DNA from 2 places in the Streptomyces sp. WY228 genome. Region 1 is predicted to be linked to the other one. Evidence: riboswitches for the same ligand, from Rfam matches in the RefSeq annotation. Region 1 holds a riboswitch; the other holds the start of a gene.
The links. A riboswitch is a leader RNA that binds a small molecule or an ion and turns the genes downstream of it on or off. The one in region 1 is predicted to bind cobalamin.
Positions count from the first base shown of each region.

Region 2: it holds a riboswitch for cobalamin, as region 1 does, so the genes downstream of both, KV381_RS25415 (ribonucleoside-diphosphate reductase subunit alpha) here and KV381_RS34115 (CbtB-domain containing protein) in region 1, are expected to answer to the same signal.

Region 1 covers NZ_CP079114.1:7,827,759-7,832,160, reverse strand. Annotated here, with positions in the region: gene KV381_RS34130 (TetR/AcrR family transcriptional regulator) at 1-143, opposite strand, end outside; gene KV381_RS34125 (SDR family oxidoreductase) at 176-1,081, opposite strand; gene KV381_RS34120 (CbtA family protein) at 1,295-2,050, opposite strand; gene KV381_RS34115 (CbtB-domain containing protein) at 2,165-2,380, opposite strand; adenosylcobalamin (AdoCbl) riboswitch at 2,384-2,533, opposite strand; gene KV381_RS34110 (histidine phosphatase family protein) at 2,647-3,243, shown strand; gene KV381_RS34105 (4'-phosphopantetheinyl transferase) at 3,280-4,014, opposite strand; gene KV381_RS34100 (metallophosphoesterase) at 4,011-4,402, opposite strand, start outside.
Region 2 covers NZ_CP079114.1:5,770,842-5,775,243, forward strand. Annotated here, with positions in the region: gene KV381_RS25410 (ribonucleotide-diphosphate reductase subunit beta) at 1-230, opposite strand, end outside; gene KV381_RS25415 (ribonucleoside-diphosphate reductase subunit alpha) at 230-2,686, opposite strand; cobalamin riboswitch at 2,823-2,963, opposite strand; gene KV381_RS25420 (GNAT family N-acetyltransferase) at 3,011-3,520, opposite strand; gene KV381_RS25425 (hypothetical protein) at 3,520-4,203, opposite strand; gene KV381_RS25430 (YbdD/YjiX family protein) at 4,352-4,402, opposite strand, start outside.

The sequences.
Region 1 (4,402 bases):
TTGTCGCCGAAGTGGCGGTAGAGGGCCGGAGCGCCCACCTTCGCCGCCTCGCACACGGCGCGCGTGGAGATATCGCCGTCGGGCGATTCCCTGACCAGAGTGGCGGCCACTTCCAGGATGCGCGTGCGGGTGCTTGTACTCACCGGACGGACGCTATCAAGCGGCACGGCGGCGGTCAGACGATGCCGCCGTTGGCCCGCAGCACCTGGCCGTTGACCCAGCGGGCCGGGCCGGCGAGGAAGGAGACCACCTCGGCTATGTCCTGCGGGGTACCCAGCCGCTCCAGCGGCGGCTGGGCGGCCATCCGCGCGACGGTCTCCTCGTCCTTGCCGTCCAGGAACAGGGCGGTGGCGGTCGGCCCCGGCGCGACGGCGTTGACGGTGACGTCGCGGCCGCGCAGCTCGCGGGCGAGGATCAGCGTCATGGCCTCGACGGCGCCCTTGGTCGCGGCGTAGGCGGTGTAGCCGGGCAGCGCCAGCGACAGCACCGAGCTGGAGAAGTTGATGATGGCCCCGCCCTCACGCAACCGCCGCGCGGCCTGCTGGTCGACGACGAACGTGCCCCGGATGTTGGTGCGGTGCATCCGGTCGAGCGTGTCGAGTTCGAGCTCGGCCAGCGGCGCGAGCGCCATGACCCCCGCCGCGTGCACCACCACATCGACGCCGCCGAACGTCTCCTCAGCCGCGTCGAAGAGCGCCGCGACAGCGGCCTCGTCGGCCACGTCCGCCTGCTGGGCGAAGGCCTCACCGCCCGCGGCGGTGATGGCGGCGACGGCGGCCTCCGCCTCGGTCCGGTTGCCCGCGTAGTTGACGACGACCGCGAAGCCGTCGGCGGCGAGCCGTTCGGCGCTCTCGCGTCCGATGCCCCGGGAACCCCCGGTGACCACGGCCACCCGACGCGGGGCGTCATCGGTGCGTGCGGCCTGCGCGGAGGACGCGGATGCGGGTGCCGGCGTCGAAGCGGACGTCGATGCGGACGTCGATGCGGATGTGGACTGTTCGCTCGTGGACTGTTCGCTCGTGGACTGTTCGCTCGTGGACTGTTCGCTCGTGGACTGTTCGCTCGTGGACTGTTCGGTCATGGCAGTGCTCCTGGCGACTGGGGTCGCGGCGGTCCCGTGAAACCCGACGAGATCAACGCTAACACCATCACGTTAACGACGCTACCCCGCGAACGTAGCAACGCTAATAGACATCGCTACCCCCGCTACCCCCTATCCCCATGTCGCCCTGTCCGCACACGACGGAACCCGCCGGGTAGGCCCGGCGGGTTCCGTCGTACGCATGCGGGTCGCTCAGCTCACCGCACCCGCGGTGCGAGGCGTCGCCGCACGGGCCACGGGCGTCAGAAGACGTTCGGTGAGGTAGCCGAAGACCACGCCGAAGACGGTCCACAGCGTCGCCTGGACCGCGAGCGTCGAGAGCCGGAACTCCCACAGCAGAGTCGCCGGGAAGTCCTTGCCCACCTCGTCGAAGGAGGGCAGGAAGGCGTAGGAGAGGCCGATCAGCAGGACGAAGCCGGCGACGGCCACGACGGTGGCGTTCCAGTTGCCCAGGCGGGGAGCGAGCCGTTTGCCGATGATGACGGCGGCGACGGCCAGCAGCACGCTGAGGGCGACCATCAGGAAGAACAGGGTGGTGCGCTTGCCGATGGTGTCGGGGTTGCCGACGGCAGGCGGGTTCGCCGGGTACTTCAGGAACGGCACGACGTAGACCGTGAGCAGGGCGGCGCCCGCGATCAGCGCGGCCGTGGCCCGGGGACCGAAGTCGCCGATGCGGCCCAGCGCGTAACAGAACACGAGGGCGGCGATCCCGCCCACCGCGACGCCGAAGACCAGGACGCCGGTGGCGAGTCCACCGGTCGCCTGCATGGTGCGGCTGACCAGTTCCTCGCCGCCGCCGTGGTCGTGGCTGTGAGCCTCTTCGAGGGCGATGGCCGCGTCCACCTGGGACTCACCGAGGAAGTAGGCGACGGCGAGCGCGAGCGCGCCCGCGATCAGGCCCGCGAGCATGCCGCGCACGAGCAGAGCTCTGACAGATATGGAGTTCACGATGGTTTCCTGTTTCTCTTGCTTCCCGTGTCCGCTGATGCCCTGGCTGTTCCAGGTGCCGCAGGTACTGCCGGTGCCTCAGGCGCCTCAAGCGCCTCAAGCGCCTCAAGCGCCTCAGTGGCAGGGGAAGCCGAGCAGGTGGCGGCCGTCGTGGACCCACTCATGGACGCCTTCGCCCGAGATGAGTGCGGTGGCGCCCTGTTCGGCGCCGACGAAGTACAGCAGGACGAGCATGAGGATGCCGAAGAAGATTGCCCACGGGGCAATGGCCTTCGCCGAGATCGGAGTGATCGCTGATGTTCCGGTTGCGGGAACGGCGGACTGTGCCATCGCAGTACCTCCTGTGGGAACACGCGTCCCAGTCGTGGTGCCTCGGACGAAGGTGCTGGGTCTGACTTCCCCGCACGGATGCGGGTTCACAGTGGCGCGACCGTGCCGGATTCTCACCGGACTTCCGTCACACCCTCGTCATGGTCGACGTGACCATACCGCCTGTACGCAGGTACCGCCATGGTCCAATCTGCGGAGCCGCGGAGCACGGATCCCTTGGGGTCACAGGGCTTTGGGGCCCATGGTGAAGGAGTGAGGGCAGGAACATGACAGTACGGGTGATGTTGATCTCACCGGCGATGAACGCGGCACTGCGGGAGGCCCGCTTCGACGGCGACGCCCCTCTGGACCGGTCCGGCCGGGAGCGCGCGCGGGCCGCGGCCGGCGCGGTGCCGGACGCCGGGCTCGCACTGACCGGCCCCTCGGAGCGGTGCCGCGAGACCACCGCCGCGCTCGGCCTGGCGGCACGGACGCGCACCGAACCGGCCCTGGCCGGCTGGGATCTGGCGCGCTGGGCCGGCCGCCGTCTCGACGACGTGGCCGCCGCCGAGCCCGCGCAGGTGGCCGCCTGGCTCGGCGACCCCGCGGCGGCGCCGCACGGCGGCGAGTCGCTGCACGAGCTGGTCGGGAGGACCGGGCGGTGGCTGGACTCCCTCGGCGGACCGGACGCGCCCGGCACGAGCTTCCTGGCGGTGGCCGAGGCCGCGGTCGTCCGGGCGGCGGTCGTTCATGGACTGCGGCTGCCGACGGAGGCGTTCTGGCGGCTGGACGTCGCCCCGCTGACGCTGACCGGGCTCAGTGGCCGGTCGGGGCGGTGGAACGTGGGCCTGGGCCGCCCCCTGACCGCTCCCCCGGCCGACTGAGCGTCACGCCGCGTCGCACCACCGGCTGACCCAACGTCACACCGCGTCGCTGTCCCGCCAGTCGGGCCTGACCAGCACGGCCGTGGCGACGATGCCGCCCTCGATCCGCCAGAGCCCGTGCAGCGTCGTCGGCAGCGCCGGATCGGTGAGCAGCAGCCGTGCGGCGAAGGAGCCCTCGGCGGCCACACCGCCCCGGGCGCCGTCGTCGCCGCCCGGACGATCGGTCCGATGGAACGTCAGGTCGGCCTCGGTGAAGTCGAGTTCGAGTCCGGTGACCGGATACCAGGTCTTGAAGACGCTCTCCTTGGCGCTGAACAGGACCCGGTCCCAGTGGATTTCGCCCGTGTCGTCTTCGTCCGGGACCTCCGCCACGGGCGGACCGATCCGTTCGCGTTCGGCGGGCAGCGTCACCAACTCCCGTACGCCGCTGGGGAGCGGGGCGTGCGGTTCCGCGTCGATGCCCAGCGACAGCACGTCCTTCACACGGGCCAGCGCGGCCGCCCGGTACCCGTCGCAGTGGGTGAGGCTGCCGACGATTCCCTCGGGCCACAGCGGTCGTCCCCGGTGTCCGTGGAGCACGGCCACCGGCGGCAGGCCGAGTCCGGCCATGGCGCGCCGGGCGCAGGCACGGGCCGTCGCGAAGTCGTTCCGGCGTTTGGCCACGCTCTTGGCGATCAGCGCCTCCTCCTCCGGGAAGAGGGTTCCGTCCGGGACGCTCTCCGCGCGGGTCGCCGCACAGGAGACGTCGGCGGGGAGCAGCAGCTCGATCACGCGGCGCCTCCGGGGGTGCGCGGTCGTGCGGACGGTTCGGCGCCGGTCCGGTCCGGTGCGGCGGGATCGCCCTCGTACGGAAGGATCTGCCGCAGCAGGCCGCGCGGGTGTCCCCGCTCGCGCCACTCCCTGGGGTAGCCGATGGAGACCTCCTCGAAGCGCACCCCGTCGTACCAGGTCGTCCGGGGGATGTGGAGGTGGCCGTAGACGACGGCGGTGACGTTGAAGCGGCGGTGCCAGTCGGCGGTCAGTTCGGTGCCGCACCACTGCGCGAACTCCGGATACCACATCACCGACGTGGGTTCCCGCACCAGCGGCCAGTGCCCGGCCAGGACGAGGGGTATCTCGGAGTCGTGCTCCGCGAGCCGGCGTTCGGTCGCGGCGACGC
Region 2 (4,402 bases), 2.1 Mb from region 1:
ATCGAGTCACCGGTCGCGAAGAACGCCACCAGCCGGCCGATCATGTGCTGCTCACCCGGCGACAGCTTCGCGAGGTCGGCGACGTCCGAGTGGAGGTCGACCTCCTCGACGGTCCAGGTGTTCTTGATCGCGTCCCGGTAGCGCTCGTAGAAGTCCGGGTAGCGCATGGGACGCAGGGTCAGCTCGAATCCCGGGTCGAGCAGGTTCTTCTCTTCGTTGGTGGTGCTCATTACTGGCAGGCCTCGCAGGACTCGGGGTTTTCGAGAGAGCAGGCGATGGCGTCCGCGTCGGGAGCCGAAGCCTGCTGTACGGGAATGGGGGCGGCGGCCGCCGCCTGGCCGGACGCGGCACGGGCGATCCGGGTCGCCGGGCGCGAACGCAGGTAGTACGTCGTCTTCAGCCCCTGCTTCCAGGCGTACGCGTACATCGAGGAGAGCTTGCCGATCGTCGGCGTCTCCAGGAACAGGTTGAGCGACTGGCTCTGGTCGAGGAACGGCGTACGGGCCGCCGCCATGTCGATCAGACCGCGCTGCGGGATCTCCCACGCCGTGCGGTACAGCGCCCGCACGTCCTCGGGGATCCACGCGAAGCCCTGCACGGAGCCGCTGGCCTCGCGCAGCGCCTCACGGGTGCGGGCGTCCCACACGCCGAGCTTCTTCAGCTCGTCCACCAGGTAGGCGTTGACCTGGAGGAACTCACCGCTGAGCGTCTCGCGCTTGAACAGGTTGGAGACCTGCGGCTCGATGCACTCGTACACCCCGGCGATCGAGGCGATCGTCGCGGTCGGCGCGATGGCGAGCAGCAGCGAGTTGCGCATACCGGTCTTCGCGACCCGGGCGCGCAGGGCGTCCCAGCGCTCCGGCCAGTTCAGCTCGGTGTCGTAGTGGTCCGGGTGCAGCACACCGCGCGCGGCACGCGTCTCGGACCAGGCCGGCAGCGGGCCCCGGGGGGTCCCCCCTGAACCGGAGCCTGTCGGAGGCTCTTGGGGGCGCTCGGCGAGGTCGCAGGAGGCCTCGTACGCGGCCAGCATGATGCGCTCGGAGATCTTCGTGGAGAGCGCGCGGGCCTCGGGCGAGTCGAACGGCAGGCGCAGCTGGAAGAAGACGTCCTGGAGGCCCATCGCACCCAGGCCGACCGGCCGCCAGCGGGAGTTGGAGTTCCCGGCCTGCTCGGTCGGGTAGAAGTTGATGTCGACGACCCGGTCCAGGAAGGTCACCGCCGTACGCACGGTGGCGTCCAGGCGCTCCCAGTCGATCGAGCCGTTCGCGACGAACGCGCCGAGGTTGACCGAGCCCAGGTTGCAGACGGCCGTCTCGCCGTCGTCGGTGACCTCCAGGATCTCCGTGCACAGGTTCGAGGAGTGCACGACCCGGCCCGGCTCGGCGGTCTGGTTCGCGGTCCGGTTGGAGGCGTCCTTGAACGTCATCCAGCCCTGACCGGTCTGCGCGAGGGTCCGCATCATCCGGCCGTACAGCTCACGCGCCGGAATCGTCCTGCGGGCCAGACCCTTGGCCTCGGCCGCGCGGTAGGCCGCGTCGAACGCGTCGCCCCACAGGTCGACCAGCTCGGGCACGTCCGCAGGGGAGAACAGCGACCACTCGGTGTCCGCGTCGACCCGGCGCATGAACTCGTCCGGGATCCAGTGCGCCAGGTTCAGGTTGTGCGTACGCCGCTGGTCCTCGCCGGTGTTGTCGCGGAGCTCCAGGAACTCCTCGATGTCCGCGTGCCAGGTCTCCAGGTAGACCGCCGCCGCGCCCTTGCGCCGGCCACCCTGGTTCACCGCCGCGACGGAGGCGTCCAGCGTCTTGAGGAACGGCACGATGCCGTTGGAGTGCCCGTTGGTGCCCCGGATCAGCGAACCCCGGGCACGGATGCGGGAGTACGACAGACCGATGCCGCCCGCGTGCTTGGAGAGCCGCGCCACCTGGTGGTAGCGATCGTAGATCGAGTCCAGCTCGTCCTTCGGCGAGTCCAGCAGATAGCAGGAGGACATCTGCGGGTGCCGGGTGCCGGAGTTGAAGAGGGTGGGGGAGGAGGGGAGGTAGTCCAGCTTGCTCATCAGCCCGTAGAGCGCGGCGACCTCGTCCAGCGCCCGCACCGACTCGTCCTCGGCGAGGCCCGCGGCCACGCGCAGCATGAAGTGCTGCGGGGTCTCGATGACCTGGCGGGTGATCGGGTGGCGCAGGAGGTAACGGCTGTGCAGCGTCCGCAGGCCGAAGTAGCCGAAGCGGTCGTCGGCGCCGTCCGCCAGGGCCTGCTCGACGAGCTGGTCGAGCGCGGCCGCGTGCAGCGCCACGAAAGCGGCGGTGCGGTCGGCGATCAGGCCCTCGCGGTGCCCGACGGCGACCGAGGCGGAGAAGGACGTCGCGCCCTGTCCCGCGGCCTCGTCCGCGATCGTGCGGGTCAGCAGCCGGGCGGCCAGCCGGGAGTACGCCGGGTCCTCGGAGATCAGCCCCGCGGCGGCCTCGGTGGCCAGCGAGCGCAACTCGGCCTCGTCGGAACGGGCGTTGCGCCCGCGCAGCGCGGCGGCGGCGACCCGGCCGGGGTCGGTGTCGGGCAGATCGACGGTGAGGTCGGTCAGGGTCCGCAGCAAAGCGGTCCCGGGTCCGTCGTTCGGGGCGTTCCCGGCCGTGGTGGACTCGGCGGATTCGGTGGCTGAAACCGGATCGGCGGGCGCGATGGTCACTGGGCTTTCCCTCGCTCGGCAGGGGGCCTGCGGCAGGCGGGGAAGCCGGGCAGCGCGAAGCCCGGGGCGGGGCAGCACAACTGACGGCGTCCACCGGCCTATCCGCGAGGCCCGGACGTCTGGCGTCCGGTTCGGTCGATCCGGACGCGCTGTCGGCAGGTCATCGGACTTCAGGTGTGCAAATACACACTGATCACACCGTTGCGGGACAGTTCCGGATTCGCACCGGATTCCCCTGCGACGACAGCGAGGTCGAGCATACATGTGGGGGCCGCCAGATGCTGCGGCCCCCACATGTTGTGTCGCATCGATTTCATGAGCCCCTCAGGACGTCGCCTCCAGCCACAGCCGGAAGGTCATGAGCCGCAGGCCCGGCACCGGCTCCCAGTCCCGTTCAGGGGTCCGCAGAAAGCCGAGCCGACGGTAGATCCTATGGGCCGAGAGCATGCCCGGCTGCGTCGACAGCACCAGCGCCCGGACCCCGTCGGCGGACCGGGCCCGCTCGATGCACGCCCGCACGAGAGCCTCACCCACGCCCCGTCCGCGCCCCGCGCGGGCCACGGCCAGCATCCGGAATTCGGCCTCGTCCGGACCGGCGATGTCGCGCCACGGCGTGCCGGGAGCGGCATACGTCACACCGCCGAGCACCGTCCCGTCCGCGTCGAGCGCGACCAACACCTCCGCCTCGGCCGCCCGCTGTTCCACCGCCCGCAGCTTGAGCAGATACGGGTCCTGCGGGCCGTCCAGCAGATCGTCGCCGAGATACGCCTCGGCGATGATCCCGCCGAGCACGGCGTACTCGGCGGGTTCCGCCACTCTGATCGTCAGATCCATCAGCCACTCGCTCCCACATCGTTGTTCGGCGCGCCGTCGCCCACCGGCGGCAGATCGCCGCGTTCGACCGGCTGCTGTCCTGCGGCCTCCCCGGCCGGCGGCAGCACCCGGTCCAGTTCCCGGTCGTCGGCGCGGTGGGCGGCCAGCGCCGCCGAACGCAGCGTCGCCCGGTCCGGCTTGTCGCGCGGCCCGCTCACCGTGACCACGAGTTCGCCCTGCTCCCAGGCGTACGCATGGCCCGACTCCGTGGCCCGGTACCACTGTTCGCCGTCCCGCTCGCACGTCACCAGGGGCTCCTGACCGCTTGCGGCCGCGGAGCCCTCCGTACAGTCGGCTTCGGCGTGCGGGCGGCGCTCCACCGACAGCCGGAGCGTTCCGCCGTCCGGCGCGGTGTAGGAGCTGCTGAACCCGTCGTCGCCGAGCACCCCGACCGACTGGCGCGCCAGGGCGTAGCCCGCGGCCTCGGTCACCCACACGTGCTCCGTGACGAGCTGCGCGGCGCTCGCCCGCGCCTCCAGCTCCGCCCGGTCCGGCGCCGGGCCGTCCGAGGAACTCCGGCCCGCCGCCATCGTGTCGGGCGGCGGCTCGGTGCCGCAGCCGGTCGTCGCCAGGGCCAGTGCCAGCGTCAGCGGCAGGGTCAGGAGGAGAGGCCGGAGCCGGGGCGAACGGGAGCGCGATGTCATGGGCGCATCTTTTCGTACGGTGAGGGATCCGTGCACCGGGAAATCGAACGGTGGACGGACGGCGGACAGACCTCCGGGCCGTCGTCCGCTCCATCGAGGGAGCGGGCGACGGCCCGGGATCCAGGGCCCGCCGACCGGCCGGTGGTGCTCAGCAGCAGCGGAAGCCCTCGCGCGGATCGGCCTCGCGGGCGTCCGTGCG